DNA from 3 places in the Paenibacillus shunpengii genome. Region 2 is predicted to be linked to each of the others. Evidence: riboswitches for the same ligand, from Rfam matches in the RefSeq annotation. Region 2 holds a riboswitch; each other region holds the start of a gene.
What was found. Region 2 has a riboswitch for cyclic di-AMP ahead of ACFSVM_RS18015 (C40 family peptidase). Riboswitches for the same ligand answer to the same signal wherever they lie in the genome.
Positions count from the first base shown of each region.

Region 1: linked by a shared signal. The riboswitch ahead of ACFSVM_RS15200 (hypothetical protein) and the one ahead of ACFSVM_RS18015 (C40 family peptidase) in region 2 are both predicted to bind cyclic di-AMP.
Region 3: linked by a shared signal. The riboswitch ahead of ACFSVM_RS07640 (C40 family peptidase) and the one ahead of ACFSVM_RS18015 (C40 family peptidase) in region 2 are both predicted to bind cyclic di-AMP.

Region 1 is NZ_JBHUMJ010000003.1:179,893-190,979, reverse strand. Features, by position in the region: gene ssuE (NADPH-dependent FMN reductase) at 1-326, opposite strand, end outside; gene ACFSVM_RS15225 (histidine kinase) at 452-2,725, opposite strand; gene kdpC (potassium-transporting ATPase subunit KdpC) at 2,783-3,358, opposite strand; gene kdpB (potassium-transporting ATPase subunit KdpB) at 3,374-5,398, opposite strand; partial or broken gene kdpA (potassium-transporting ATPase subunit KdpA) at 5,459-7,127, opposite strand; gene kdpF (K(+)-transporting ATPase subunit F) at 7,197-7,274, opposite strand; gene ACFSVM_RS15200 (hypothetical protein) at 7,407-7,802, opposite strand; cyclic di-AMP (ydaO/yuaA leader) riboswitch at 7,940-8,108, opposite strand; gene ACFSVM_RS15195 (hypothetical protein) at 8,474-8,920, shown strand; gene ACFSVM_RS15190 (NAD(P)H-hydrate dehydratase) at 9,064-10,737, opposite strand; gene ACFSVM_RS15185 (NAD(P)-dependent oxidoreductase) at 10,806-11,087, opposite strand, start outside.
Region 2 is NZ_JBHUMJ010000004.1:353,290-364,376, forward strand. Features, by position in the region: gene ACFSVM_RS17990 (nucleotide sugar dehydrogenase) at 1-255, shown strand, start outside; gene ACFSVM_RS17995 (hypothetical protein) at 264-1,196, shown strand; gene ACFSVM_RS18000 (MFS transporter) at 1,425-2,642, shown strand; gene ACFSVM_RS18005 (cell wall hydrolase) at 2,790-3,431, shown strand; gene ACFSVM_RS18010 (cell wall hydrolase) at 3,745-4,395, shown strand; gene ACFSVM_RS18015 (C40 family peptidase) at 4,533-5,393, opposite strand; cyclic di-AMP (ydaO/yuaA leader) riboswitch at 5,398-5,536, opposite strand; gene modB (molybdate ABC transporter permease subunit) at 5,945-6,622, opposite strand; gene modA (molybdate ABC transporter substrate-binding protein) at 6,619-7,467, opposite strand; gene ACFSVM_RS18030 (substrate-binding domain-containing protein) at 7,618-8,595, shown strand; gene ACFSVM_RS18035 (right-handed parallel beta-helix repeat-containing protein) at 8,664-9,872, opposite strand; gene ACFSVM_RS18040 (GNAT family N-acetyltransferase) at 10,218-11,087, opposite strand, start outside.
Region 3 is NZ_JBHUMJ010000002.1:1,603,459-1,614,545, forward strand. Features, by position in the region: gene ACFSVM_RS07630 (glucose-1-phosphate adenylyltransferase) at 209-1,357, shown strand; gene glgD (glucose-1-phosphate adenylyltransferase subunit GlgD) at 1,383-2,483, shown strand; gene ACFSVM_RS07640 (C40 family peptidase) at 2,609-3,070, opposite strand; cyclic di-AMP (ydaO/yuaA leader) riboswitch at 3,077-3,214, opposite strand; gene ACFSVM_RS07645 (DUF11 domain-containing protein) at 3,555-5,249, opposite strand; gene ACFSVM_RS07650 (beta strand repeat-containing protein) at 5,246-11,087, opposite strand, start outside.

The DNA.
Region 1 (11,087 bases), on a different contig from region 2:
CCAATAAAGAGCGGAAGGATGGTCTTGCCGGCAAGACCCCGTTCCGGAATCAGATCCAGGAATGTCTTGAGTACGCCTGTATATGAAGCCTTGTATACCGGGCTCGCAATAATCACGGCATCTGCTTCAGCAACAATACCGTTCGCCTTCACGATCGGCTCACTCTCAAATTTCGTATGAATCAGGTCTCCTGGCGGGAGCTCAGCAACGTTAATGCGTTCGACTTCAAAGCCTGCTTCTCTAAGACTATTTTCTGCAAACTCGATAACAGCATTGATCCGGGAAGTCAGGGAAGGGCTTCCGTTAATGACAGCGATTTTGGCCACGTTATTCACCTCTGATAAATATTTGAATTTCGTATCTATTGTTAATTCCTACTTATTTTCTTGGTATATTGTAACATGATTCCCCTTTCCGCTGTCAACCTGGGGAACAAGCTGTATTCTGTGTATTACATGTCCTTTGCCACGATCAGTAGATCAATATGCCGTGCATTACGTACCAGATGATGGGCAACGCCTCTTCTCCTGCTTGATCCCATTAATCGATAGCGATGCCTGGACTGGCCTGCAATGATCTGTGTGGCCTTATCCTGGTTTGCCAATTGAATCAGCAGCTCCGGCACCTCACTTTGATCATCTGCCTGAACGATACGGAAGACTCCTCCAAGCCGCTCTGTCATCAATTTCAACTGTTCCAGCCTATGCTCATACTCCTTATGCAAGGAGGTATCCCGATCCGTAACTTGTACATGATTCACGTACCAGACCGCTTTGAGCCTGTGCGCAATTCGAAACCCTCGCCTGATGAGACGAGCTGCCTCTTCGTGTGCATCTACACAGACATGAATTACCTCTTCCCTGCGCCATGGACCGCGGAGTGAATGGTTTCGCTCCCAGGCTTCCAGTCGTTCATCCACATCATCTGCCAGCTCTCGAAGTGCAAGCTCTCTCAGCGCAATCAGATTGGCCTCTTTGAAAAAATGCTGCAAAGCCTGATCGACCTTTTCCAGAGCATAAATCTTACCCTCACGCATCCGCTTTCTCAGTGCCCTTGGCGCGACATCGACAATCTGTACCTCGTCGGCGAGGTGTAGGATGGAATCCGGCACTGTCTCTCTTACTTTAACCCCAGTGATATGCTCTACCGTATCATTCAAACTCTCTAGATGCTGAACATTCATGGTTGAGATGACAGAAATGCCAGCCTCAAGAATTTCAAGGACATCCTCATACCTCTTTCTCAACCGGCTGCCCGGGACATTGGTATGAGCAAGCTCATCCACAAGTACCACATCCGGTGCTTCCCGTAGTATCGCTTCTGTATCCATCTCCGTCAGCTCGGTCCCCCGATAAGCAATTCTCTTCCGTTCGATGAACGGAAGCTGACCTGTCTGTGCCTCTGTCTCCTGGCGTCCATGTGTTTCAAGCAGACCAATCCGGACATCGAGACCGCTGTGCCGAAGCTCATTACCTTCCCGCAGCATGGTGTACGTCTTGCCTACGCCCGGAGCAGCCCCAATGTACACTTTGAAGTGTCCTCTGATGCTGTTATCATGCCGTTCCTTTATCTCTACCAGGGAGGAGCTCCCGGCAGTATTCAAGGATTTCGTAGGCAGAATCCGCTCCCCATCATGATCAGCCCGGTCCGCGACCAGAAACAAATCCACATGACGGATCTTGCGAAGCACCTCCTTAACAACGGACCCCTGCCGCAGCTCCTGAAGGAAGCTCTGCTTAGAATGACCCATGACGATGCGTGTCACTCCATTTCTTAAGGCGTAGTCAACAAGCTGATCCGGCAGCATTCGTCTTGAGCGAAGCGGCAGCTCTTCGAATTTGGCCCCAACTTTATCAGCAAGCTGAATCATCGCTTTGCGAAATGCCTCCTCCTCTTTGGTCCGTTTCCGGTCAGGGTCTACAAACGTAACAATTCGCAGATCCCCATTCAGCCTTCTTGCAATTTGCTGTCCTCTACGGATATAGATGGAGCCGTTAAAGTGATACTGGACCGATACAAGGATCCGTTCTCCCGTGCGGGAAGGCCCTGTATATCCCTGTTCTTCTCGCAGCTTGATCAAGGATTCGCCAACGCCTTCTGCCACCAGCCGCAGGGCAAGCTCACGCAGGACCGAGAGATTCCCCTCCTTCACGACGGAGGAGTGCTGATCAACCCGGAGTTTGTGCTGCTCCACCCTGCTGAGCAGCTTCTCTGGCGTCACATCTACCAGTCTTACTTCATCCGCCATCTCCAGCACATGACCAGGCAGAACCTCCGCCGCTTTGATTCCTGTCAGCTGACTGGCTGTATGCTGAACCCCTTCCAGTTCATAGACATTCACGGTCGTGACCACACTGATCCCATGCTCAAGGAGCCGCTCTACTTCCTCAAGCCGTGTTCTTGCAGCTGCATCTGGACGATTACGGTGGGCAAGCTCATCGACCAAGACCCATTCTGGACGACAGCAGAGGATGGCTTCCACGTCCAGATCCTCTGTCTCTGTCCCGCCTCGGCTCCAGATAATGCCAGGAACCCGGTCCAGCCCGTTCATGAGCTGGGATGTCTCAACCCGATCGGAAGCCGTCATGGACCCGATCACAACATGGACTCCCTGCTCACTTAACGAACGTCCCTCCAGCAGCATATGGTACGTCTTGCCTGTACCACTGGCCGCACCAATCAGGATATGCAGCCTGCCTCGGCCCTGCTTCTGAATAGCTGCCAATATTTCTTCCGGTGTTTTTCTGCGATAGGTATCGATTCAGCTCGCCTCCTGCAGCCTTTACTGAATAGAAAGCTTCGATTGAAGCTCAAGATTAAGCTCTAGGACACTCACGACAGGCTCTCCCAGGAAGCCGAATTGTCTGTCCTTGGTATGCTGGTCGACCATTTGCATAAGCTCTTCCTCAGAGATGCCGGTTTCAGCCTGGATTCGTGGAATTTGTACTCTTGCCGCCTCAGGACTAATATGCGGATCAAGCCCCGAGCCTGAATTCGTGATAAGATCTGCGGGCAGCTGGCTTATGGGCACTTCGGGGTTCTCCTTCTGCCACTCTTGTAGGGAGGCTTCCATACGAGCAATCAAATCGGGATTTGAAGGAGCATAGTTGGCCGAGCCCGAGCCTGCTGCATTATACTCGATGCTGGATACTCTTCCATGAAAATACCCCGGCTCTGTAAACTGCTGCCCAATCAGCTCTGAACCGATCGGCTCTTCCTGCTCATTGTAGATCAGACTGCCATTCGCCTGATGCGGCATGGTGGATTGTGCGATGCCGGTGACCAGCAGATTGTAGCCCAGTCCAAGCAGCAGCATCAGCGCAAGGCTCACTCTCAGTGATATCATCCATACTTGCATATCTGTATCTTCCTCCTATACCCAAATGTGTACAATCAAGTCAATTATTTTGATACCGATAAACGGAGCAATGACACCGCCGACACCATAGATCAGCAAATTCTGGCGAAGCAGGCCTGCCGTGCTCATTGGTTTATACCGAATCCCCCTCATCGCCAGCGGAATCAGCAGCGGAATAATAATCGCATTAAAGATAAGCGCAGACAGGATGGCAGATGATGGTGAGCCCAGCTTCATGATGTTAAGTGCTTCAAGCTGAGGAATAGCCAGCATGAACATCGCCGGAATAATGGCAAAATACTTGGCGATATCATTGGCGATACTGAACGTCGTCAGCGCTCCGCGTGTCATCAGCAGCTGCTTCCCGATCGCGACCACCTCAATAATCTTGGAGGGATCAGAATCAAGATCGACCATATTGGCCGCCTCCTTGGCAGCAACCGTACCACTGTTCATCGCAATCCCTACATCCGCTTGGGCCAATGCCGGTGCGTCATTCGTCCCGTCTCCCGTCATCGCTACGAGCTTGCCTTCCGCCTGCTCTCGTCGAATCACAGCGATCTTATCCTCTGGGGTACTTTCCGCAATGTAATCATCCACTCCGGCCTCTCTGGCGATGGTTGCTGCGGTCAGCGGATTGTCACCTGTACACATGATGGTCTTGATCCCCATCTCACGCATCTGATCAAAGCGCTCTTTCATCCCTGGCTTGACCGTATCCTTCAGATAGATCAGTCCGTAAATTTTACTGTCGACTGCAACTGCGAGCGGGGTCCCTCCGGCCGTTGCAATGGCATCACTTTTCGTATCCAGGTTAGACGGGATGCTTCCCCCTTGCTCCTTCACCCATTTTTTAATGGAATCTACTGCGCCCTTTCGTACCCGTCTTCCATCAGGAAGATCCAGCCCGCTCATTCTTGTCTCGGCTCTAAAAGGTACAAACTCCCCTTTAGCCGCATGTTCATCCATCGTGATCGACATCTTCTTCATGAGCTCCAGCACCGATCGCCCTTCCGGTGTCTCATCTTTCACTGAGCTGACGGCCGACCAGTACACAAGGGATTGCTGCGTCTCATCTCCAACCGGTACAAACTCACTTGCCATTCGGTTACCATAAGTGATCGTACCCGTCTTATCCAATATAATGGTGCTCACATCCCCTGAAGCTTCCACGGCCTTACCAGACATCGCCAGCACATTAAACTGAGTAACCCGATCCATGCCTGCAATCCCGATAGCAGACAGCAGACCGCCGATGGTTGTCGGAATCAGACAGACCAGCAGAGCGATAAGGATTGGAATTTCCAGCTGGATTCCCAGATAATCCGCATAAATCGGAAGTGTAACAACAACGAGCAGGAAGATAATCGTAAGACTCATCAGCACGGTGTTTAGCGCAATCTCATTCGGTGTCTTCTGTCGCTTGGCACCTTCCACCAGGGAGATCATCCGGTCAAGGAACGACTCTCCCGGATCACTCGTAATCCGGACCTTAATCTGGTCACTGACAACTCTTGTTCCGCCCGTCACCGAGCTGAAATCCCCGCCAGCCTCCTTAATGACGGGTGCCGATTCTCCCGTAATTGCTGATTCATCGACGGAAGCCAGCCCTTCAATCACTTCGCCATCACCCGGTATCAGCTCGCCTTCTCTCACAAACACGACATCGCCTTTACGGAGCTCTGAAGAGGATACCACCTTGATATGATCGCCAGCCACCTTGTTTGCCTTAATGTCCTGCTTAGTCTGCTTCAGGCTGTCGGCCTGTGCTTTCCCCCGCCCTTCAGCAAGCGCCTCGGCAAAATTAGCGAACCAGACCGTGATCAGCAGGATCACCGTGACGGTTAGATTAAATCCCCGTGAGCCTTCTGTACCGAGCAGATCCGGAAACAGGGTCAACAGTAACGAGATCACCATACCCACTTCGACGACGAACATGATCGGATTTTGCAGCATCACCTTCGGATTCAATTTATAGACAGCTTCAAGCATCGCTCTCTGCACGAGCTTCTTGTTCAGCATTGATTTCTTTTGTCCCATTGACGAACGTTCCTCCATTCAAATAAGAGCTTTAACTTTTATAAGAAAATCATTCCTGCACTATCTGCTCAGCGTCAAATGCTCTGCAATCGGCCCAAGCACCATCGCTGGGAGATAAGTAAGTGCCCCTACAATCAGTACCGTACCAACAAAGACCGCGGCAAACAAATAGGTGTCCGTTCTAAATGTACCTGAGGTCACCGGGATGCTCTTCTTGACAGCCAGTGATCCTGCAACCGCCAGCAGGAGCACAATGGAGAGATATCTGCCCAAGTACATGACAATTCCGGTAGAAATGTTCCAGAACGGTGTAGCATCTCCCAAGCCTTCAAATCCGGAGCCATTATTGGCGGCTGATGAAGTGTACTCATACAGCACCTGTGACAGACCATGGTATCCGGGATTCGATATCGTGTCCGCATTGGTGAACAGCGCCAGCGCTGTAGGAGCCAGAATGAGCAGCGGCTGAATCAGCAGGCTGATCGCAATCAGCTTGATCTCTTTGCCCTCCAGCTTCTTGCCGAGAAATTCAGGGGTGCGTCCCACCATAAGACCGGATAAAAAGACAGCAATGAGTGCGTACATGAGCACGTTCAGGAAGCCGGCTCCCATACCGCCGAACACCGTGTTCAGCATCATATTAGCCAAAGTGACCAGTCCGCCAAGCGGTGTCAGTGTATCATGCATCGTGTTGACTGCTCCTGTCTCGGAGGCGGTCGTTACGACCGAATAGAGAGAAGACAAGGCCACACCGAAGCGGGATTCTTTCCCCTCCATGCTGCCGCCTTCCTGCTGAACCCCCACAGCCTCAATCGCAGGATTACCGTTCGCTTCAGCACCGAGTGATACCCCCATCAGCACGAGAAACATAATTGCTGGAGACGAACAGGACACGTCCCTGCTTCTTGTTCCCCACCATTTTGCCATAAGCGAAGGGCAGGGACACCGGGAACAGAAGCATCAGCACCATCTGCAGCAGGTTCGTAAATCCATTAGGATTTTCAAACGGATGAGCCGAGTTTACTCCGAAAAATCCACCGCCGTTATTCCCCACCTGTTTAATGGACAGGAAAGAGCCTACCGGACCTCTCACAATTTCCTGGACTGCACCCTCCAGCGTCGTTACTGCTGCTGTTGCTTTTAACGTCTGTGGAACGCCCGCCGCAACGAACAGAATAGCTGATACAAAAGCAACCGGAAGCAATACCCTTGTTATACTTCGAACGACATCCACGAAGAAGTTACCGAGCGGCTTACCCGTAAGTCCTCTAATAAATGCGATCGCGACCGCAAAAGCCGAAGCCGGTGCAGTGAACATCATGAACACAATGGCGATCATCTGTGATAAATAGCTGAGACCGGATTCTCCGCTGTAATGCTGCAGATTCGTATTGGTCATGAAGCTGATCGCCGTATTAAAAGCAAGCGTAGGCTCCATACCCGCAACACCGCTCGGGTTCAGCGGCAGATGAGCCTGTATCCGAAAGATCAGATAGACGAGTACGATCATGACCGTATTACTGATAACAAAGGAAGCTGCGTACTGCTTCCAGGTTTGATTCGTCTCCTTGATGCCGCTGACAGCATAGAGGGGTCTCTCTATCCATCTGAACCACGGATCGATCCGGGTTGGTTCATAACGAAATGCACTTGCAATATATAGACCTGCAGGACGAGCCAGCAGGAGCACGACCGCTAGGGTCACACAGACGGAAATAACGGTTAACATATCGACTTATCAGCCTCCTGGTAGTTATCATTAACTCATTGTTAGTCGAATTAATTTCTTAATTCGGTTTCAAAATTTCTCTGGGTTAAGCAGTGCGTAGACCAAATAAATGAATACAGCAGCTGCAATAGCGAGCAGCACCCACATCATTTTTGTTCGCTCCCTTCCGAAGTGATTTTGTCTGAGCCTTTGATAACTCCGATTGAAATAAGCGTCAACAAGCTGATCAATACAATCATGATAAAATCCAGCATTTGCTTAGCACCTCCCGATTCCGGTTTAGAGTAAGAAAGAGCAGTCGCTGCCGCGGCTGTAGATGACATGTGTCGCACCAAGCCCTCTGTAGATGAGCCGCGGTTTGCTTCGCTCTGTAATGACATAAATTGGCTTACAAGTCCATGACCGGCAAACTTGGATATACTTACAGCACACCGGCAGACTCTCCTCGAACAGAAATACATTACCTACATGGAAATCAGGCGGCTCAGGTGCTTGTTCAGAGAAATCCACTTGGATGACCGGCTCCGCATAGAGCCTTTGCATTTCTTTACGCTCATGTTCAGAGCTGACCAAGATGGCAAACGGCAAACCCTTTATGAGCAGGGTCTTTATAAAGGATCTGCCCGGCTTGCTCCCGGCCGATACGATGATGACGTCGTCGTCTTCAACGGACATCTGTTCATTCCCTCCTGTTTTCTCCCTTCCATCCGGCCATAAAAAAAGAAGCTGAGCTAGAGAAATCTCTCTCGCGCAGCTTCTTATTCGCAGGCAGGCGGGAACAAGCCGCTGCCACTTAAGAGCTCGGATATAAGAAAGTCTCTCTAGATACGCTGACGAGGTTAGCTGTCGGATTCGGGCGTGAGAGTCGCCCTACCTATACGAAGCACAAATTCTATGCTCTTTAGGATTCACCCCTAGAAGCCCTTATGGCAGGCCTCACTGGTTCCCCCGCTCCTTTTAAGGATTAAGCGGTTTGAAATTGAATGACGCAAAGCTTTTATGCCATGAATCATAATCCTCACCGGATGTGCTGTAAAGAAAGTCCGGTACTCATATAAGACGAATTTCAACTCATTGACTTCGCATAGGGGATTGTTATCTTGATTATTCTCTTCGTTACTCTCTCTAACTCCAATTTCCTTTCTTTTTGCGTAAGACGCTGACAACGATAGATAAAGCTCTGATCGATCGAGATTAGCCTTTAATTAACCGCTTACTTTCATCCATTTCGTCCGATTTGATGAAAATCCGGTTTTTTTAGAACAAGAGTCATTTTACTCCTCGGTGGCATCTGCTATATGATGATCAACATAATAATGAGGATGATTAATGGAGGATGAATGCTCGTGGCACTCGCCTATATGGGGAATAATTCAGTACCTGCTTACCAGACGGATGCGATCAGCTCGATGGAAATCATACGCTATGATTCACGCCGGCTTCCTTATTTGACAGAGGAGAAACATCATTACTGCGGATTATTTAAAATAACCTGCGGGACGGCACACGGTTTTGCCGAATTTGAGCTGCCACAGGAGAGTGCTCCGGGGGATCTGATCCCATGGATCTCTGTGTTTGCCGTACTGAAGGAGCTGACCGTGGGGCAGGCCAAGCTCTGTGTTGCAGATCATGAGCAGGAATGGGGAATGGAACGGACCCGAATAGCCGAGGAAGCACTCGCAGATCTGCAAATGATGCAGGAAGCGGACGAAGATCTGCATTCTATCATAAGCTCCAGACTGCTCGTTCGTTCTTTTTTGATGGAGTATGGGCTGACGTATTATTCCTTCTAGATTCCCATGATGATAAAACCCGCGGCGGTTAGATACACTTCAATTCAGAACGTAAAAAGGACACGCTTCTGCGTGTCCTTAAATTTGACTTGTAGATCTATCTGCAGGCGCCTTACCGGCGGATCCTTGCCAATAACGCTGTATTACAATGCGTCAATAATGTCGCCGGCGGTAATGCCTCCCGGATGATGCCGCTTGTAAGCAGCACGTTCTCCGGAGAGTCCGTGCAGATATACACCATATGCTGCTGCCTGCTCAGCGCTCCAACCTTGGGCCAATAGACCCGCTATGATGCCGGTCAGCACGTCCCCCGCCCCTCCGGTTCCCATGCCGGGATGTCCGGTCAGGTTAATATAGGTGCTGCCTGAAGGAGCAGCAACGACCGTGCGCGAGCCCTTGAGCACAAGGATAACGCCTGTACGCTCTGCATATGCTTCCGCATGGGTAATCCGATCTCGCTGGACGTCCTTCGTAGATATCCCCATCAATCGAGCCATCTCCCCTGGATGCGGCGTCAGAATGAGCGGTGCAGTCCGGGACATCCCTAGGAAGAAATCCTCCCCTCCTGCTGCAGCCATATTGAGTGCATCGGCATCAAGTACAATAGGTACATCACATGCTTCAACAATGCGGCGAAGCCACCTTGTATCTCCCTCAAAGCGCCCAAGCCCCGGCCCAATGGCCAGCACATCCTTGCCCTCCGCAAGCTGTATAACTCGCTCGGCTGACTCCTCCGTCCACAGCCCGTCATTTCCTCTCACCGCATCGGCGAGCATCAGCTCAGGCACCTTGCCGATGACATGCAGCATCAGCTCGTAAGGCAGCGCCCAAGTGGCAAGACCGCAGCCTGACCGGAGCGAAGCACGCGCACTAAGAAGCCCGGCCCCGCTCATGGCAAGTGTCCCGGCAGTAAGCAGCACATGTCCATAGGTTCCCTTATGCCCTTCTCCTGATCTTCGGAGCGCCAGATTCATTCCAAGCGACCCTTCCAGCACCTCTTCTGTAAGGACTTGTACAGTTCCGCCCTGATCCGCTGCGAGCTTAGAAGGAATCCCAATGGATCTTACAACGATGCGGCCTGCTGCCTCTGCACCGGGATACTGAGTCAGTCCGCGTTTCAACAACCCGAAGCACACTGTTATCTCTGCCCGGATATGAGGCTCATAGAGCTCTCCCGTATCTGCATTTAAACCGCTTGGAATATCAGCTGAGACAATAGGGAGTCCGCTCTCATTAGCCTCACGGATCAAGGCTGCATAAGCCTTGCGCGGCGCACCGTTGCTTCCAGTACCCAGCAGCGCATCTACAATACCGGTAACGCCATGAAATGACAGCGGCTCCTTCTCGCTATATACGACTGCCGGAATGCTGTATGCCGCAGCCGCATCCCTTTGAAGTGCAGCATCCTGCTCCAGCGTTGAAGCTGAAACAGCATAAACAATCGTTACTTTCATACCTGCCTCTTGCAAGTGCCGCGCGCACACGAGCCCATCGCCGCCGTTATTTCCTTTTCCAGTGAGTATATACCAATGTTCCTGGCTTCGGTCATTGATGTGTAATGTCTCTTCAGTACGAATCGTACCTCTCACACCACGCCACTCTTCAAATGCTCTGCGATGGTTATCCTCATCTTCCTGCAATGGGTCCCCCGGTGTTCTCCGATCTATCCGCCCATTCTGCGCTTCACGGCACAGCTTCACCACTTCTTCGGCGAGTGCCTTGCCTGCATTCTCCATCAGGCTTGCCGAAGGAACGCCGATCTTCTCGATTACGATGTGATCAAGCTCACGCATCTGCTTCGCGGTTACAACATACATCTTTGTCCAGCCCCTCCTATCAAAAAGAGCGAGGGATCTATACCTCGCTCGCTAAGATGAACTTTCTTCTAATAGGCCACGGTAAATCGGGACCCGCTGAAATACGGATCATCCGCTTCATCCACCATAGCCGCTGCATAATCTTCGACAGATATTCGGCTCTGCCCTGCTTCATCCAGAATAAGACGATCTGTGCCAATTCGGAAATTGCCTGTACGGCGGCCAGGTTCAATCGTTGCTGCCGGACTCAAATAAGTCCAGTCCAGATCGGACTCCTCGTAAATATGAAATGCATCCCGATGTGCGAGCGCCAGCGGTCTAACCTCTTCGGGAAATTCCGGAGTCTCCAT
Region 2 (11,087 bases):
GCAGACACATTCCGTGACAAGCATGGTTCTACCGTACACAGCGTGAAATACGATCCAGAGAAGTTCAAATCATACGACTGCATCGTGCTGATTACGAACCATAAGAATCTGGAATATGACGTTATTGCATCCCTTGGCGTGCCGGTACTGGATACTCGTAATGCGTTCAAGGATTATCCGCTGCCTCACATTTATAAGATTGGCCATTCCGTACAACATCCGGTGACACAGCAGGAAGAAGCGGTACTCGCATAAAACCTGTCATGATTAGAGGAGGAAAAGCATGGAATGCATATCCTGCATGGGTAAAATGGAGCCTCATGATTGTCATCGTTGTATTTTTACTCATTCTGTATTTCATGCTGAAGTCACCGGTCATGGATGAGAAAAAAGCAACCTGGCTCTGGGATGCCTCTCTTATTGAGCAGCATACGGAGGAGATCGTGCAATTCCTGGAAGAACAGGAGGTGGACACGGTCTTCCTCCAGACGCAGCAAGAAGTAAGTGATGAGGCTTATCGGTCATTCAACCGTTCAGCGCATGCTGCTGATATTACGGTTCATGCGCTTAACGGACATGCAGACTGGGCTTATGCGGAGAAGCGAAGTGAAGGAACGGCATGGATTGAATGGGTGAAGACCTACAATGGGAATGCAGCCCCTGAAGAGAAGTTCGACGGTGTTCAATTCGATGTTGAGCCCTACCAGCTGAGAAGATGGGAACGGGAGGAAGCAGCCGTCATTGCCGAATGGAGCGAGAACATGGAGGAATGGAGCCGGGAAGGTGCAGAAGCCGGGTTATACATGAGTGCTGCTGTACCGTTCTGGCTTGACTCCAGGGAAGCTCCTGATGGCAGCGGCACGTTCAGCCGCTGGGTGATTGATCGGTTCGATGCCATCGCCATTATGGCTTACAGGGACAGCGGAGAGCAGATGTATGAGCTGTCCAAGGAGGAGCTTGCGGAGGCGGACGAGCTTGATAAGAAGGTGTGGATCGGCGCAGAGCTGGGCCATACCGACGAAGGCGAGCATTTAACCTTTTTCCGTAAGCCGGTAACGAACATGGAATCAGAGATTGAAATTGCCGGCAAGCTGGGCACGACCCATCGTTCCTTCGCAGGACTTGCGATCCATCATTATGAGGCATGGTACCGAAAGATAACAGGGGATTTAACCTTTGCGCAAAAAAACGAGTAGCCAAGGAGAACAGTAGCTATAAAGCTGACTGTTCTCCTTTTTATATTAAATAAAGGTTGACAGTTTGGCAGAATCCATTATAAATAGTTTGATGGGTTAACTAGCATGAACTAAAGATATAAACTGGAGAAGGATGGGAAGAATCTATCCTAAGACCGGAGAAGTAAGATCTTTAGTTCAAGTGGATGTGATTCATTCAAATACATAGATAGGGAGCAGAACCTTACAATGAGTAATTTAGAAGTATTGCGTAATCCGAAGCAGCGCAAGCTGCTGTTCAGCGCAGGGCTCAGCTGGATGTTCGATGCAATGGAAGTCGGCATGATGTCCTTTATCGTTGCGGCACTGGCCAAAGAGTGGCTGCTTACGCCGGGTGAAGTTGGACTCGTATCGAGCTCCACCTCCATCGGCATGGCGGTGGGTGCATTGCTGGCAGGAACGATGGCAGATAAGTATGGACGCAAGGCGGTCCTCATGTGGACACTGCTTATTTTCTCTGTAGCAAGCGGAATTTCGGCACTGGCTACAGGTTACGTGTTTCTATGTATTATCCGGTTCATTGCCGGGGTCGGCCTTGGTGGAGAGCTTCCTGTAGCCTCTACGCTTGTATCGGAGTCTGTACCGGCCAAAGAGCGGGGACGAGCCGTTGTGCTGCTGGAGAGCTTCTGGGCAGCGGGATGGATTCTATCTGCGCTGATCTCCTTTTTCGTTATTCCCGAATACGGTTGGCAGGTAGCCTTCCTGATCGGAGCGCTGCCTGCGCTATATGCACTCTATTTGCGAAGAGCTATCGAGGATTCACCTCGGCTTGAGAACAAGCAGGAGCTGCGCAAGGTTCCATTTCGCGAGAAATTTGCATCCGTGTGGTCCACTGAGCATCGCAGGACAACAATAATGCTATGGATTCTATGGTTTACAGTGGTGTTCTCTTACTATGGCATGTTCCTGTGGCTGCCAAGCATTATGCAGATCAAGGGCTTTGAGCTGGTCAAGAGCTTCCAATACGTGCTGATTATGACATTAGCCCAGCTTCCAGGATATTTCACAGCGGCTTACTTCATTGAGAAGTTCGGACGTAAATTCGTACTCGTTGTATATTTGGTGATGACCGCAGTAAGTGCATTGTGGTTTGGTAATGCGGAAACAGAAGTCAGCCTGATTCTGGCAGGCATGTCATTATCATTCTTTAACCTTGGAGCTTGGGGAGGAATGTACGCCTACACGCCGGAGCTGTATCCGCTTAAGGCACGTTCAACGGGTGTCGGACTTTCTGCCTCAATCGGCCGCGTTGGAGGGATTCTTGCACCGCTGCTCGTAGGACTATTGGTACAAAACGGGGTTGCCGTGGAGTCAATTTTCGTATTGTTTTTTGTTACCGTGCTAATAGGTGCAGCAGCTGTTCTTATCCTTGGCAGAGAGACTAAAGGGCTTGAGCTCGAAGATTAGGACCATTGTCAGATATGACAAATTTGTAACCTGTGATATAGTGTAGTTCGTAGGTGAACGTTTTTGTTCCGCCTTTTCAAGTAATGAAGTCAGTCGTCCTTGATGATACAGACTAACATGAATGAAACTGGAGGATATCTGATCTTAATGAAGAAGAAAATAACAACTCTATTAATAACATGTGCCTGTGCACTTTCCGTGCTGGGCTCAGCGGCATCAGCAGACGCAGCGACACTGCGCCTTGGCAGTCAAAGTGCAGAGGTCGTGGAAGTACAAGAAAGACTGCATAGCAAAAATTATTTTACGGCTGGAATCAGCGGTTACTATGGTAACCATACGAAAGCTGCCGTCAAGTCATTCCAGCGAGCTTACGGATTAAGTGTGGATGGTGTTGTCGGTCCTAATACGAAGTCCAAGCTTGAGGCGGTTGCTCCAATCAACAATAAGGTGCTTCGGCATTTGGCAGGGATTATACAGGATGAGGCTGGCGGTGAATCCTTGACAGGTAAGATTGCGGTGGGTGCCGTTATTCTGAACCGGGTTCAGAGCAATGCTTTTCCGGACTCCATAACAAACGTCATATTCCAGAAGAATCAATTTACGCCGGCCATGGACGGTAAACTCAGCAGTCCAACGGCTGCATCCTATGAGGCTGCCCGCAGGGCGCTGACGGGCTATGATCCCTCCAAGGGTGCTCTGTATTTCTATAACCCTAAGACAGCATCCTCGTCGTGGATTAAATCCCGGCCTGTGACGCAAAGACTTGGGAATCATGTATTTACGAAATAGCGGATCGATCCAATTCGCTTCTGTATAAAATGCAACAGTTTACTGTAAAGATGGGGTTTGTACTGTAATTGGAAAAGAAATGATCCGCTGAAGGATATCATTAGTGCTCGATTTTGGTAGCTTTCAGCGGATTAATCATAATATATCTGCACTGACATATAGGCAGTGACATCATCGCTATATGAGGCGATTTATATCCAAATATATCTAAATATACACTTATCTATATTTATAGATATATTTAATTGAATGCAGAACTATGACTGGTGCTGCTTCGCTGATCTATTCAAACACAACAGGAGGAATGACATCAATGAGAAAACTAACAAAACGACTTATGATCTGTGCTGCGCTTCTGGGAGCGTATGGAACGGTTGCTGCACCGGCAGGTGCAAGTGCTGCGGTAATGCAGCAGGGAATTCAGAGTGCTGATGTGCTGGACTTGCAGGAAAGACTAAGCAGTATCGGATTTATGAGTGCAGGGTCAACAGGATATTACGGTAAGGCAACGGAGCAGGCCGTTCGCTCCTTCCAAAAGCAATTTGGACTCAAGATTGACGGAATCGCAGGGCCAGAGACGATCAGCGTGCTTAAGAAAAAAGCACCGATTAACCAAACTTCACTGAATCAACTAGCCAAGGCTATCCATGGCGAGGCCCGGGGAGAATCCTTTGAAGGTCAAGTAGCAGTCGGAGCAGTGATCTTGAACCGGGTTCAATCGGATGAATTCCCGGACTCCATCACAGAGGTCATTCTGCAGCCAAGACAGTTTACCGCCGTAGATGACGGCCAATACAATTTGGCTCCTGATGAGACTGCGATCAAGGCGGCAAAGAGTGCGCTCAATGGCTGGGATCCGTCAGGTGGAGCTCTGTACTATTATAACCCTGAGATCGCAACCTCCGAATGGAGCAAGGAACGTCCAACGATCAAGCAGATCGGTAATCATCTGTTTACGAATTAATCCAATATCATATATAAAAAAGGAGCTGCCACAAAATTACTGTGGCAGCTTCTTTGCTATAGATATAAATACAGAGCATACATAATGAACCCCTTTGCAGGCAAGCAGCAAAGGGGTTTTGATTATATATATTTCATTTATAGAACTCTTTTTGCACCGACGTATTTAGGACCCCAATAGGTATTGTCCAGGCTGTCGATTTTTACGCCGGAGGAACTGGTAGCTGAAATGAAATTATTGTTTCCTACATAGATACCGACATGAGAGATCGAGCTTCCTGTTGTCTTGAAGAAGACCAGATCGCCTTGCTGCAGGTTTCCTTTGGATACAGATGAGCCTTGGTTATATTGGGTAGCTGCTGTACGCGGCAGGGATACTCCGTATTTATCGAATACATATTTAACCAGACCAGAGCAATCGAACCCGCTTGTGGTCGAACCGCCGTAAACATAAGGAACGCCGATGTGATTCATCGCTTCATTTACAATGCTAGTGCCTTTGACATGGTCGTTTGGAACAAGTGCAGGGCTGTATGTTTTACCGGTTGTGCTAATCATGGCCAGCATAAGATCCTTTTTCCAAGTTACGTCATAGCCCATGGCTTCTGATACAAAACGAATGGGTACATATGTACGGTCATTTCGGATGAACACTTGCGTGCCGAGACTTACTTTGCTGCTGTTGACCATCGCAGTCGTCTGGTTAGTTTGAATACGAATGGTTGTACCTCCCTTGGACAGCTTGACCACCGTTTCTTTTCCGCTCTTAAATACTTTAATCGTATAGTTCATTTCGTCAGCAAGCATGCGGACCGGCACTTGTGTACTGTAATTCTGATCCAGGAATGGCTCCGCGTCTGGGAAATCGATCAGATTACTGTTCACTTGAATATTTACCGTATTGGTACTGGAAGAGGATGCATCTGCTTGTCCATTACCCATGATTAACCCAGCTGCGAGCAGGGATGAGAACAACATATATTTACCAAACTTCTTCATTCTGAAAATTTCCTCCAATTGCCTCCGAGGTTAGCTGTCGGGTTCGAGTAGAAGGTACTCTAGCATTTCTTAACTGCTGCATTCACCCCAAATGTTGTAAATCGTCCCCCGTACTATTCTGATAGATTCGGCACACTTTTTTAATATGAATTAACTGTAATTAATATATAATAAATTAAGGTTAAAAAGTATCAAAAATGTTACCTTTGTTTTACTTTTTGTACACCAATTATTGGAATAAAACATAGAAAGAACCGGATTTTTTCGAGTAATTTCCGCTAAGTCGGGTAATATATTGTCATTGATTTGAAACAGGTATCTACAAAAGTAACAATATTGTAACTAAATAAATTGATTCTGGGACTCTATCTTATATCCATATATTGTAATAATGCCAAAAACAAAAATATATTAATAAATTGAGCACCAAAAAACCCTTCGTTAAAATCACATAAGGGTTTGGTTTGAACTATTATTTATGCTGCATACATTGATTTTACTGATTTCCTGCCGCTGCATTGGAGTGGTTCTGTTGATATATATACACAATGCTAATCCTTTTTTCTGCGTCCTGTCAGAAGCAGCAGCAGGAACGACATAAGTACGATCGCAATCGTCCAGGCCCAGGCCATGACCGTATTCCCGCTGTCCACAGCAATGTATATGGCCGTAGGGACGGTTTGAGTTTTTCCTGGAATATTGCCTGCAAGCATCAGCGTTGCGCCGAACTCACCAAGCGCTCGTGCAAATCCGAGAATATAAGCAGAAATAACAGAAGGCCAGATGAGTGGAAGTGTAATATACCGGAATACCTGCCATTCATTCGCACCGATCGAGCGTCCGGAAGCTTCAAGCTCGGAATCAATGGACGTAAATCCGACCTTCATCGTCTGATACACCAGTGGAAACGAGACGACAACAGCGGCGATGACACAGGCTGTCCACGAGAATACGACAGGTGCGGCAAAGATGGCCTCAATCCATGCTCCGATCCAGCTATTTCTCCCCAGCAGGACGAGCAGCAGAAAGCCTACAACCGTGGGTGGAAGGACCATTGGCAGCATAAACGCTGTTTCTAGCAGCAGCTTTCCTTTGAACTTGCTCTTGGACATCCATCTTGCAGTAAGCCCGCCCATCACAATCGTGATAACACTGGACAATAGGGCAACCAGTAAGGATAAGCGCACAGGAGCCCAGAAGTCATGCCAGTCAAATGAAGCTGACATCATTCAGGCACCGAGAACCCGTATTTAGTAAATACAGCTTGGGCTTCGGAAGACTGTAAAAAGTCATAAACCGCTTTTGCCGCTTCGGGATGCGCACTGTCCAATACCACACCTACAGGGTATGTAATTGCTGTGTAGCTTGAGGGATCGACAGTGTGCACGATCTTCACTTTGCTGGAAGTAAGTGCATCTGTTTTGTATACAAAACCGGCATCGGCATTCCCGGTTTCGACATACTGTAATACTTGCCGCACATCCTTGGCCTGAACTATTTTGGGTTGGAGTTGTTCATATAAGCCAAGCGAAGTAAGCGCCTCTTGTGCATAGCTTCCTGCAGGTACACTTTCAGGTATGCCAAGGGCAACAATCTTGATATCTTTAGCAGTGAGATCCTGCTCAGAGGATATAGGCAGCTCGTTGCTGCTGGAAGTAATCAGTACGAGCTCGTTGGTTAACAGCGTAGTCGTATTTTCTGTATCCATGAGCCCCTTATCTATAAGGGTCTGCATATTTTTCTCAGCTGCTGACAGAAACAGATCAGCCGGTGCCCCTTGCTCAATCTGCTGCTGAAGAGAGCCGGAGCCGCCAAAGTTGAAGCTGAGCTTTATACCAGGATGAGCTGTCTCAAAGCGGGGCTGTAGTTCCTCCAGTACATCAGTTAAGCTTGCAGCCGCTGAGATCGTCAGCTCTGTGCGTTCAGATGAAGGAGTCGAGGATGCGCTGCTGTCCGAATTGTTATGGTCTGCTGAAGGGTATGGTGAAGAAGCATTGGGTGATGCACAGGCAGATATGAATACCAGAGCTAGAAGGAAGAAAGAAATCATACTAAGCTTCGTTTGTTTTAACATAATCTCCATCCAATCGATATATTTGATTATAATTAGATATAATTAAATATATTATATTGGTTCTTTGAACAATTACAATACGAGGGTAAGAAAAGAGTATGGTACAATCAATAGCATTAATCATTTGTTATTGCATACCTGACAAGAGGGGTGGCAGATGTGACTGATATTTCCTATACAACCGAGGAAATCGCCCAGCTACTAAAAATATCAAAATTAACGGTGTACGATCTGATTAAGAAGGGGCAGCTTACAGCCTATCGTGTAGGTAAGCAGATGCGGGTCGACCACTCTGATCTTGAGGCGTACAAGCAGCGCTCCAAAGGGGTTGGTCAATATTCTAGTGAGGAGACAAGATCTTTAACTCCGGTGATCGATGCTCCTGCGAATCCACCAGCTGTTCAGGTGACGACTCAGGGAGTAAGGCAAGTGGTGATTACAGGACAAGATATGAGCCTCGATATTTTGGTGCGGCATATAGAGAAGCGCTCGCCTGGCATCAGGCCGCTTAGATCCTACGTAGGCAGCCTGGACAGCTTAATTTCCATGTATCAGGGACATTCCGATATTGTCAGCACCCATCTACTGGACGGAGATACCGGAGAATACAACATTCCTTATATTCGCAAATTGCTGATCGGCTGCTCTTATAAAGTTGTGAATTTGATGAGCAGACGAGCAGGACTATACGTTCAGCCTGGCAATCCTCATGAACTGCATGAGTGGAAGGATCTGGCCAAGTCGGGAATTCGTATGGTGAACCGGGAGCGGGGTGCAGGAGCACGGGTGCTGCTTGAGGAACAGCTTCGTATGCATGGGATCGCTGCCCGAGAGCTAATGGGCTATTATGACGAGGAATCCAATCATTTGGCTGTGGCCGGAAGGGTCGCTTCCAAACAGGCAGATGTCGGAGTAGGCATCGAGAAAGCGGCAACGATTGTGCAAGGGGTGGAATTCATTCCGCTGACGGTAGAGAGATATGACCTTGTGCTAATAAATAAGCCCGAGAATGAAGTGCTTATTCGAACTGTTCTGGATATATTGCGTTCCGAGTCCTTTATCCGGGAGCTGGGTTCAATATCGGGATATGATCTATCCCGGACAGGGGAAGTGCTGTTTGAGGCTTGAAATCAGTGAATATATGTAAGAAGGAGCCGAACGCTTGTCGGCTCCTTCTTACATATTTGTAGTAACAATTAACGTGCTCCAATATTTGTACCGCTTGGTGTCCCGGCTCCGATCAAATCACTGCCTGAAGCCAGTTTCAAGAAATTGCCCAATACCGGATTTCCGTTTGCGTCACGAGCAACTGCGGGAACAAGAGACTGAAAATCTTCACTGCTGGCGAGCAGCCCCTTCGCATTGACGCTTTTTTTGTTTTTCCACCACACGTTGCTGGATGCTACGTCTGTTCCGCTCGTCTTATCGCTTGCTCCTCCGGCAAAGGATAAATTGTTTGTGAAGATATGCGTACCCTCATCAAATGCAAAATTACTCTGTCCGTTGCTCCAGGATGTATTGTTCTTGAAGTTAATGGAGCCGGGATTGCTGTTAAAAGTAAAGCCGTGCTTCTTGTTTTGGAAAGCAATGCTGTTAACCACCGTATGATTCACCGCGATATCCTCTCCACCCAGCTTAAATCCGTTGCCGTCACTGCTCGTAGTAGACGTTCCGTCCGAGGTTTGACCGTTCTTGTAGGCAATGCTGTTGCGGATCGTTACCGGTCCAATCGGGCCTGTATCGTCCTTCGTATAGAGATCCCAGCCATCATCGACATTATATGCCGCTATACATCCATCAAATACGTTGCCGGGGCCGACCGTAAGTTTAGCAGCAAAACCGTCTGCATCTTCGCCATTATCAGGGTCGTAATTGTCATGTGAATAGGAATTAATAACTTCATTATAAGCGGGCCATTCGCTGTATCCGGCAGTGGACGCATAGCGGCCAAGCTGAATTCCAGTATCCCGGTTATGATGCGATTCTATATTTTCAATACGGTTATAGTTACCGGCTATATACAGTCCGTTATCTCCCGCGCCTTTAATTTCCAAACCTTTCACAAGCCAGTAACTGCCAAACAGCTGCAAACCGCGATTGGTCGAGGCAAAGGATTGGGCAGAAAAATCAAGGACAGGCTTCTCATTTCCGTAGGCAGCCAGTGTTTTTCTTGCCGTGGCAGAATTGCCGCTGTTATTTCGATCAATTGTAATGGTAGAGGGATAGCTGTAAGTACCGCCGCGCATATAAATTGTGTAGCCTGCTTCAATTTGCGTGAGTGCATGTTCAAGGGTTGTCGGACTTTGGAGTGTCCCGGGATTGCTTGCAGAACCGTTAGGAGCTACGTATAAATTCCCGGCAGCTGTGAGAGCCTGTGTATTTTGAGGTCCAGCCTCAGCAATCATTACAGCAGAAGTACTCTCAGCAGATAAACTCGTTAGGGGAAGTAAGGGAAGGGCAAGAGACAGGCTGATTCCGGATACAAGCGTTCGGAAGGCGACAGACTTCCGTTTTGTTTTGTAGTCAAGCAGATTCAATTTCGTCACTACGATTCCTCCTATAATTTGATTTAGATTGGCACCCGTGGTTTGGTAACGGTTGCAATCTGAATCATACGTGATATAGAGGGGTACAGGAATAATCATCTTCACTGCTCATGAGGAATGGAGGTTATATCGGAGACGAGCGGCTCCGTCGTTACAGAGCTCACATCATCATAATCATTGCATCAGATGTTATGTCTTGTGCTGCTAACACACGTCAAACTCAACAGGCCAGATAATGGAGCCGCGCGGGACGGTACCCTCCTCAAAGGCAGTGAAATGATGATGCAGCTTGGAGTGAAGGGGGCCTTCTAATATTTTGACCATATATTCGGCGTAAGTGCTGATGTTAACATCAAAGGTTGTACCAAACCGTTCGAGTAAATAGGAGGTTGCTGGTAACGGCAAAGATAAGTGAGAAGCCGTAAGCGGGTTTAACTTTTGTTTGAAGTAATTTGCAATGAGGAGCAGGGAATGACTGTCCTGTGCCACAATGAAGCTGATTTTCTCCGGGTCTGTGCTGGAGTATCTAATATATCCGCGAAGTTCCTCATCAATTAATAAGGCAGTGCTGATCGTACCTGCACCGGGGCTGATCCAATCCTGAATAGATGAACCTGGAATAAGTGCCAGCGGAGAAGAGGCATGCAAATGCTCCCACATCAGTGAGAAAGACGGAATATCTCCCAGCTCAATACGGCGTTCCCTTACTACGGCAATACGATCGGTATAGATGCTCTCCAAAGGAATGTGGACCTGCTCGTCCATCCATGCCTTTCCTTGATATCCGAAGCGAACGTAGTAATGGGGATGACCCAGTACAACGGATAAGGCAAAGTTTTTATGTAAGGCACGATGATGGCCCGCTTCGATTAACGCGGATCCAATACCTTGTTTTTGATAATTAGGATGAACTGCTAGTGGAGACAGAATTAGACCTTGGTAGGTGCTGCCCTGGATACGTATAGGCTGGGGAGTGAATAAAATGTGGCCGATAATCTGCCCATCCAGCTCGCAAACGAGAGACAGCTCCGGATCAAAAGTGCTCCGTGCTCGCAGTATATTGACAAGAACGGC
Region 3 (11,087 bases), on a different contig from region 2:
TAAATGTGTAAATACTCTTAGGTCTACTAACTCTCATTCATTTAACCTCATGCACTATCTTACTGCCATTTACCACTTCTTCAGTAATAACATCATTCCTTACCAACTTCACAAACAGACATACCTACATTACAACTTCATACCTGCGAATTCACTTCACCAGAAGCAGCTACAGTTAACTCATACCGATTCCTGAGGAGGCTCTTCCATGAACAAAAAAGAAGTGGTGGCCATGTTGCTGGCCGGAGGACAAGGTAAACGTTTGAAGGGTCTGACCAAAACTTTAGCCAAGCCTGCGGTTTATTTTGGAGGAACCTATCGAATTATTGATTTCCCGCTTAGTAATTGTGCTAATTCCGGAATCGATACAGTTGGTGTACTTACTCAGTATGAGCCGCTGATCCTTCATTCCTATGTTGGTATTGGGAGTGATTGGGACCTAAACCGACGTAAAGGCGGAGTATTTGTCCTTCCTCCGCACGAACGCGAAGGAAGTAACAGCTGGTATCGGGGTACCGCGGATGCGATTTATCGCAATATCCATTTTGTTGATCAGTATGATCCTGAGCATGTTCTAATATTGTCAGGCGATCATATCTACAAAATGAACTACGATGCCATGCTGCAGTACCATAAAGAGCGGGATTCGGATTGCACAATCTCCGTTATTGACGTTCCACTATCCGAGGCAAGTCGATTTGGACTGCTAAATACGAACGATAATTACGAGATTTTCGAATTTGAAGAAAAACCAGCGATGCCGCGCAGCACCCTTGCTTCCATGGGTGTGTACCTATTCAAATGGTCTGTGCTGCGTCAGCATTTGCTCGAAAGCGAGCAAGACCCAAATTCCACCTATGATTTTGGTAAAGATATTATTCCTCTTCTGCTCCGTAATGAGAAAAGGCTGTTTGCATACCCATTTGACGGTTATTGGAAGGATGTCGGTACCGTTCAAAGCCTATGGGAGGCTAATATGGACCTCTTGGTTGACGATCCCCCATTAAATTTGAATGATCCGAATTGGCGGATATTTTCCCGTAATCCCAATGAGCCTGCATGTTACATCTCCAAGGATGCGCAAGTACGCAGCAGTATCGTGAATGAAGGTTGTGTTGTGCACGGTGATGTGAACAGGTCTGTATTATTTTATGGCGTTGAGGTTGGAGAGGGAAGCGAAATTACAGATTCGGTGATCATGCCTAAGGTGAAGATTGGGAAGAACGTCAAGATTCATAAAGCGATCGTGAGTGAAAATATGATCATCAGAGACGGTTCTATCATAGGTGGAGAGGATCAGGATGAAATATTGCTCGTTGATGAAGCTTACAGACCTCATACCTATGGTTTGAAATAATATGAACAGGGACGGTGGCCGTTATATGCAACAGCTCATGGGTGTAGTGAACTTGGATCATGAACTCGATTTAATGAACGAATTAACTTATTTTCGCTGCGGCGCAGCCGTTCCATTTGCAGGCAGGTATCGTTTGATCGATTTTGTCCTGTCCAATATGATGCACTCCGGAGTACATAACATCGCTTTGTTTGTTCGTCGTAAATATCGATCCCTGATGGATCATTTAGGGGAAGGCGCGCCATGGGATCTGGACCGCAAGCATGGAGGATTATTCATATTGCCGCCGGATTGGAATGATCCCACGGACAGATCAAAAGGAGACCTGCAGCATTTTCATAACAATCGTGATTTTTTCCTGAGAGGGTCTGGAACACATATTATTCATACCGGCAGCCAGCATCTCTACACAGCTGATTATAGAGAGATGTTTAATTATCATATGGAAACACAGGCTGACATCACCCTGCTGTATAAAAAAGCAGATGAAATTCTCCCAGAATATGAATCAAGCATCCGAATCGATGTGGATAACGGATGGGTCACGGAGATGCATGGGGAAGGTGGACATCCCAATATCTATTTAGGTGCATTTATTGTAGAGAAGCAGCTGTTCCTGAAATTAATAGATCATTGTATTGCTCATGGCCACAATCATTTCTTTCGAGATGGAATACAGAACAATCTGACCAATCTCAAAATCGCAGCTTATGCTTATGATGGATATCATGCCGTGATTAACTCTGTGGACAGCTATTACCGCAACAGTCTGGAGCTGCTTCAGCAGGAACAGTACAATCAGCTGTTTAAATATCATGAGGTGCATACCAAGATTAAGTATGAGCCGCCAACTCGTTATTTGGAACAGGCCGAAGTCAGTAATTCCTTAATTGCGAATGGATGCGTTATTGGGGGAACGGTGGAGAACAGTATCATTTTTAGGGGTGTTAAGATACATAGCGGGGCGCGAATACGTAACTCGATTATTATGCAGAAATGCGTAATTGAGGAGAATGCGGTGCTTGAGAACGTGATATTGGATAAGGATGTACACTTGTCTGCGGATCGCAGGTTGATCGGTGATGCCAAGAAGCCCTATGTCATTGCGAAGAGCAGCCAAATCTAAACGTAATGCTCCAAGCCCTTGCTGTGTCATATACATCAGAAGGTCCAGGAATCATTCCTGGACCTTCTTCATTTATTTTATATGCTTGTACTATTGTTTGAACGATAATATATCGGGTAATGTAATTATAATCCAGCTCTCTCAGCAGAGGCCGGGCTCAGTATTCTTTTGGCTCCGTAGTACTTGGAGCTCCAGTATCCTTTGTTAATCGGTGTAATGGCGATCCCTTTGGATGAGGTAGCGGACACAAATTGATTGTTGCCAAGGTAAATTCCCACATGTGAAACACCGGATCCGCTGGTATTAAAGAAGACAAGATCTCCCTTTACAAGCTCGGATTTCTTGATAGCCTGTCCTTTATGGAATTGCTGTTTGGAGCTGTGAGGCAGATTCACACCAAGCTGCTTATATACATAACGAGTAAATCCGGAGCAATCGAATCCGGATAGAGTGGAACCACCAAATTGGTAAGGTATGCCTACGGTATTGTTAACTGTTTTAGATAGAATAGATGCGGATGCTTCTGTAACTCCTGCGGAGAATAATAGAGCGAACCCTAGTGCCGCTGCTGTTAGTGTCTTTTTCAAAGTAAATAATACTCCTTCCAATGCCTGCGAGGTTAGCTAAGGATTCGGTTGAAGGTTCCCTATGATCACTTTAATATTGATCAATTCACCCATAAATGGTCGGGTCCCCCGCTTCTTGGTGCGAGAATTCGGCAGTTATCAGTCATACACCTAATGATTTCGACAACGAAAGTGACATTAATGATTACGAAATTGTTACTTTATCTACTTTTGGATTTTATCATTCACTGGTATATTTATCAACTCTCTTTTCCGAAGTTTGGCATAGTTTTTTCGTTGTTGTGTAAAATAAATCGTGAAGTGCTCGTTAAACCGAAGGTATAGGAACTTTGGAAGGTGTTCATTCGTTCATAAATTTCTGACAAACTTGTCATTAGTTTTTGTCGAATTTAGTAGATTGAGGAGTTAAGTATCATCCAAGAATAGAAAATCCCTCACTTCCAGGATTGAAGTGAGGGATTTTCATATGATGAGTATGATATTTCTATTCATCGTGCTGCTCGATTACAATGATATATTCGTTCGAGTGAACTTCCAGTGTATATTCCTTGTTCTCAAACAAATAAGTAAATAATACAGTAACGTACCCTTTTAACAAATCGGATGGCAGAAGTCCTTCGATATTCACACGAACGATATATTCAATCTCTGCATATTGTCCCGGCTCAAGAACCCCTATGATGAGTATCCCGTCTATCAAATCTTGTATTGAGAAGGGCTTTATGGTCCCATCCTGGAAGTGCAAGATTCCCCTCATAAGCGCTGTACCCGGTGGAATGAGACCTCGCAGCGATAGAGCTGCTGCAAGATTTCCCGTATTGCGAACCAAGATTCGTATGGTGACCTCATCACCCCGCTCAACCCGGACAGGCTGTGAAGTGAGCTCCGCCTGAATAACAGGTGCAAGAAATAATACCTGGACCTCTGTCTCCTCACGAAGCGAGACCGTTCTGCTATCGGTCAGTCGATACGTAAACTGGAGAGCTGCTTGATTGATCAGATTCATCTGCGTAAATCGGGAATAGGGGGTGAAGGATACAAGGGCTCGGTACGTAATGACCGTTCTGGATCTCGGAAACAAAGTCCCCAGCCTTATGCCTAGCACAGGATTGGCATTGTGAACCTCGACCCCGTTGATTTGAACCGAATAATCTTCGAAGATAAGACCTTGTGGAAAATTCATATAGTAAACAGCCTCGATCGGGAGATCCCCTTCATTTAGTATCACAGCAGTAAACTGTACAGCGCCTCCATAGGTGACTTGACCAGGCATGACCGTTACGACCATGTTCACGACGGGTTCAACTGGGGAAAGAACGACTTCATTGGAACTGGTCTGTACAGGCACGCCGTCAGAGGTGTAAGCAACGAGTACTTCGCTCGATAAAGGACTACTAACGCTGAGCACACGAACTTGGTATGTCAGCTGTACAACCTCTCCAGGATTAATGACGGGAAGTATAAAGCCTTGAACAGGATCAAGACCCGGAGAGATGATACCGTTAAGTATCACACTCCCCGGAACAAAGCTCATTCCTGCAGAGAGCACTACGCTCAATCTCGCATTGAGCACGGGTACGGAGCCTGTATTTTGAATCGTTACAGTAAAAGTAATAACATCTCCAACAAAGGTTTGAAGCGTGTTGGCACGCTGAGATATGGTCAGCTGCGCATTGGCAATTGCAATCCGCACACCGTTAGAAGTGACGTATCTCGTGATGGTTCGGCCATCCAAAGTTTGAAAAGTATACGCTGCGCTTGCCACATTGAAGATCTCGTTAGAAGGCGGAAGGCTGGTGACAATGGCTTGAAAACTGATATTGGCTGCTGAGCTGCTGGCAACGATACCTATATTCAGAGGTGAAGAAATGTCTACACCCGGAAGAGGCTGCCCATTCCGAAGCACACTGTTAACAATAAATTGCAGACCTTCCGGGATCGCATCCTGCACAATAACCTCTGCATCGGCGTTCCCTGTGTTAGCAATGTTCAGCTCGTATGTGATGATGCTGCCTAATGCAGCTTGCGTAACGGAAGCTGATTTTTGAATCGTGATTACCGGGCCGGTTAGTGGAATGCTCACCAGGTTGGAATAAGCTACACCACCTGTTGCTCCTGATATAAAAGTAACCGACGTTTGGTTCTGAAGAAGGCGTTCCTGATTCGGATCCAGGCTCATATCAAGACAACCTGCACCTGGAATGTAACTGCGACAGAGGTACCTTCTTCGATCGTTCCTACATTGATGCCTGAATTTGGATTGGCTGAAGGTCTTGGTACACCGTCTACGGTAACACTGCCTGTGACAAAAATTGTGCCAATTGGTACAGGGTCAACCATGATGACATTGTTCACTTCTGTAATCCCGTTATTGGTAATAACGACAGTATATGTAATGACATCTCCCACGACAGCATCAATTGCAGGGGAGCTCTTCACTACAGTAACATCTGGCGATGATACCGGAATAACCAGCACATTAGAGCTGATGGTTCCATACAATACACGCCCATCTGGCGGTGAGTACGTATAATTGCCGGTCGCTTGATTGACTAACTGCTGAGGATTCGGCAGCGTATCAACAACAACTTGAAGGGTAACGGTAATGGATACGCTATTTCCAGGCTGTACCAGCCCGACTGGTATGCCGGTGCCCGGATTTGCTCCCGGTTGCGGAACTCCATTAATGAGTACGCTGTTCGGAATGAGCACGGTGCCTGTTGGCAAGTCATCAAACAAGACCATATCTGCTGGCAGATTGCCGTTATTCGTCAAGCTCAGGAAATACACAATTGTATCCCCAACGGTCGCGTTGGATGAGCTTGCCGTTTTGACGAGATTCAAGATCGGCTGATAGATTGCAGTAGATACCGTATTGGAATAAGAAGCTCCCGTAAAGGTTCCTGTTGTAAAGCTGATCGATGATTGGTTCTCAATAATATATGGCGCTGGGGGCAAAGCATTGATACTGACTGCAAAATTAACGGTTGCTGATGCTCCGGGTGCAAGTGTACCGATGCTGATCCCTCCGGCTGGATTTGCACTAGGCTGGGTAACGCCATTAATCGTAACACTGCCAGGAACGAAGCTGCTCTGGGACGGAAGAACATCAGATAGAACCGCGTTACTGACATTTGTAATCCCGTTATTGGTAATTACAACACTGTAAGTTATGGTATCGCCAACCACTGCTGTAGGCACCGAGACACTCTTGACTAATGAAACATTCGGCGAAGAGACCGGAATCTGCAGCAGATTGGAAGCAAAGGAGCCATTTAACGTACGGCCGTCAGGCAATGTATAAGTAAAGGTTGAATTCGCCTGGTTGGATAGCTGCTGGCTTACAGGCAGGCTGTCTACCGTTACAGAGAAGAGGACAGTAGCTGTTGTCGAGATGACCCCGAGGTCAATACCTGCAGCCGGATTTGCACCTGCTATAGGAGCTCCATTTACAATGACGCTGTTAGGGACCAGTGTTGTTCCGGCGGGAATGTTATCAGTAAGAATGACATTAGCTCCATAATTACCTGCATTCGAGTATACGATGCTGTAAACGACGATATCTCCGACGGTTGCATTAGCCGTATTGGCGGACTTTACGGCCGTTAGGATCGGTTGGAATACTGGAGTCGACACGGTATTCGAGAAGGTACTTCCTGAGAAGGTACCGGAAGTAAAGGTAACCGTTGTGCGGTTAGTAAGCTCAGCAGGTGTTGTCGGAGGCAGAGCGTTTACCTGTACCTGAAAAGTAACATTGACACTGGCACCCGGCGGAATGCTTCCAATGTTGATGCCGGTAGAAGGATTGGCAGCGGGAATAGATACTGCATCTACCGTTACACTTCCGGGAACAAAGGTTGCAAATGAAGGCAGCGGGTCACTCAGAATTACATTGTTTACCGCTGCGATGCCGTTATTCGTGACATTTACACTGTAAGTATTTACATCACCTACTGATAGCGCCGTCAGCGCAGAAATTTTTACTACCGCGACATCTGGAGCAGAGACGGTTATAACAGAGACATTGGAGGCGGTGTTGTCGCTTAAGGTTCTGCCGGAAGGAAGCGTGTAAGCATAAGCAATAAACGATTGATTTGACAGAATTTGCGGACTCGGCAAAGTATCAATGACGACCGAGAATATGATGGTTGTTGAAGTACCTGGAGCCACGACGCCCGCGGGAATACCTACTGCCGGATCGGCTCCAGGAGCCGGAAGGCCGTTAATTAATACACTGTTTACGACAAAGGACGTCCCAGCTGGTATCGGATCCGTTAATGTGAATGATGCAGCATAGTTGCCTGAATTCGTGACACTAATGGTATAGGTGATCGTATCACCGACGGTCGCATTGATGGAGCTCCCTGACTTGACAGCGCTGAGAACAGGCTCATATACCGGAATAATCGGCGTGTTGGAATAGGTGGTCCCTGTAAAAGCGCCTGATGTATAGGTAACCGCCGCCTGATTTGTAATTTGAGGAGGACTAGGTATAGTGTCCACCCTTACGTTATAGGTTACTGTAGTGGAGGTTCCGGGTGTAATGGTACCCAGTTCAATCCCTCCCGCAGGAAAAGCAGAAGGGTCAGGCACCCCGTTAATGGTCACACTTCCCGGTATGAAGGTCGTGCCTGGCGTAGGATCTGAGAACAGGACGTTCGTGACCGGAGCAATCCCTTCATTCAGGGTAGTTACCGTAAAGGTAATAATATCTCCCACTGAAACATCGGCCAGTGAGCTCGATTTCGTCACTTCTACATCTGGAGCGGACACGGGGAAGCTGACGGTATTCGATACCGCAGTGCCCGTCAACGTCCGATTATCCGGAGGTGTAAAAGTAAAGACAGAGGATGCCTGATTGGTGATCAGCTGTGGTGACGGCAGGGAAGTAACCACGACGGCAAAAGAGACGGTTACGCTCTGTCCTGCAGCAATGGTACCAATACTGACCCCATCACTAATGACCACACCGGGAACCGGGCTGCCCTGAACAATAACACTGTTAGGCGAGAATGTGGTTCCTGCCGGAACGGTATCGCTCAGAACCAAATCGGCTGCCAGATTGCCTGCGTTGGTAATAACAACGGTATATACAATGGTATCACCCACTGTTGCGTTACTTGTACTTGCTGTTTTTTGCAGAGAAATTTGCGGCTGTATGACAGGAATGGTAGATGTATTGGAGTTCGAAGTACCTGAGAAGACGCCGGATGTAAAGCTTACGGTTGATTGGTTATTAATTTCTGAAGGCACTGCCATGGTCACATTCACCTCAAAAGTTACGGTCGCGTTGACTGCAGGAGCCAAGCTGCCGATTGGAATACCTGATTGCGGAGATGCAGATGGAAGAGGAGTTCCATTTACAGTCGCGCTCCCAGGAATGAAGGAAACTTGGGATGGAAGCCTATCGCTAAGTACGATGTTATTAATTGGTGCGCCTCCATTGTTTGTAACGACAATCGTATAAATAATGGAATCTCCCACAATAGCCGTTGTTCTGGAGGGAGTCTTACTAAGTGTCACATTTGGAGCCGAGACGTTAACCGTGACCGAATTGGAGGAAGCAGTACCGGTTAATATTCTTCCGCTTCCTGTCTGGTAGAAGTAATTCACGTCAGCCTGATTGATCACCCGCTGGGATAACGGCAGATCATTGACGGTCGCAATGAAGGTGACTGTTGTCGTTCCGCCCGCAGGAATGCTGGTAATGTTGATCCCTGTTTCCGGGTCTGCGCCTGGAGTAGGCTGACCATCAATGACAACACTGTTAGCATCAAATACGACCTCTGGCGGAAGCTCATCGAAGAGTGTGGCAAAAGCCGGTGTGTTTCCTGTGTTAGAGAGTATAAAAGTATACGTTAAGGTTTGACCTACAGTGACGTTTGATCTGTTAGCAGACTTGGTTAGTGATACATTCGCATTATAGACAGGCAGGATAACAGTATTGGATACAGATGCCCCGGTGAATGTACCACTGGTAAAAGCGACACTTGCCTGATTCGCTACTATTCCTGTTTCGTTGAGGGCAACAATTTGAAGCTGGAAGCTGACTACGACGGAGGACTGACCAGGTACAGACCCGATGGCCACTCCACCAGAAGGATTGGAAGCTTGAGACACCACACCGTTAACTCTTACTGAACCCGGAACAAAGACGGTTCCCTGCGGGATGGTATCCGAGATAATGACATTGCTGACAGGCTCTACGCCATTGTTGGAAGCAGTAAGGGTATAAGTGATGACATCACCGATTGCGGCTTCGGCTGCGTTGGCAATTTTATCAACGGTTACATTTGGAGCCGATACAGGAATAGTGACAGTATTGGACAAACTTGAGCCTGTTAGTGTACGGCCGCTTGGAAGCACATAGGAGTAATTAGCCGAGGCCGTATTCGATATGGAAGGCGGTGCAGGTAGAGACGCAACCTGAAGCTGAAAAGTAATCGTATTGGTGCTTCCCGCTGTCAGTGTCCCGATAAAGATGCCTGATACTGGATCAGCGCCAGGCACACTGGTGCCTCCAATCGTAACACTCCCTGGGACAAAAAGGGTACCAGCAGGTATAGGATCTGTGACTGATACTTGTGCACCGATGTTACCTGTATTTTGCAGGTTGATGTTTACTGTAATGATATCGCCGATTGTAGCATAATTGTCGTTCAATGATTTCACAGCACTGATAATCGGCTGATATACAGGAGTAGATACCGTGTTCGAGGTGCCAAGACCGTTAAAAGTCCCTGAACGGTATGCGACACTGGCCTGATTGACGATTTGCCCGCTCGCAGGAACAGACTGGATGAGCACCTGAAAGGTTACGGTCGATGAGCTTCCTCCTGGGATACTTGGCAGCGAAATACCGCTTCCGGGATTCGCATTATTGCGGGTTACTCCATTAACCGTGATGCTTCCGGGTACAAGGGAGGTTCCTGCAGGAATAACATCCGTAAATACGATGCTTGCCAAGGCTGTAGTGCCGTTATTCGCTATCACCGTTGTATACGTGAGCACCTCACCTACTGCGGCATCCGTCAGATTTGCTGTTTTGCTGACAGCTACATTTGGCAATGATACAGGCGTTGACAAGGTATTGGAGGCTGCGGATCCACTAAATACACGACCATCCGGTGGTTGATAGGTGTAGGATACGGAGGCTAGATTGTTTAGTGTCGGGGGAGAAGGCAAGGAATTTACAACGACCTGGAATGTGACCTGTGAGGTGCTGCCTGACGCAACGACTCCGATATTCACTCCTGTCGCAGGATTTGCCCCTGCGATGGTACTGCCATTCACTTGAAAGCTTCCTGGCACATAGCTGGTACCGGCCGGAACATTGTCAGTAAAAGTGGTGGTCGCCCCGATATTCCCTGAATTTGTAACTGCAATAGAATAAGTAAGAGTATCCCCGACGGTTGCATTAGCGATGTTGGAGGATTTGACTAGATTAAAAATGGGAGCATACACCGGAAGTGTTACAGCATTGGACGGAATAACGCCGGTAATAGTGCTTCCACCCGCAACGCTTTGGAACGTAAAAGCGGCATTCGCCGTGTTCACCACCTGCTGAGGGCTCGGGATGGACGTTACTGTAGCACGATACGTAATCGTCACGCTGCTTGACAGATTCAATGTGCCGATTGGTACGCCTGAACGAATATCCAGCGTTGGTCTTTGAGTTCCTGCAACCGTAACGCTTCCCGTAACAAAGGTTAGACCTGCAGGCAGCACATCGGTAAGGACGACATTGGCTGCATTTGCTGTACCTGTATTTGCAACAACAACGGTGTAAATGACGGTGTCGCCAACAACCAGGCCAGATACGTTTGCGCTTTTGGATACCGTTATATTGGGTGAATTAATGTTGATCTGCAGTGCATTGGCATTCACGATATAAACATCGCCGGAGGTTGTAAGATTAAGCACCGCTGAGGTCTGATTATTGACAAGTCTGGCGGATATATCTACGTTCGTAATATCCCAGCCCTGACGTCCGGCGATGATATTCGTCCCTGGTGCA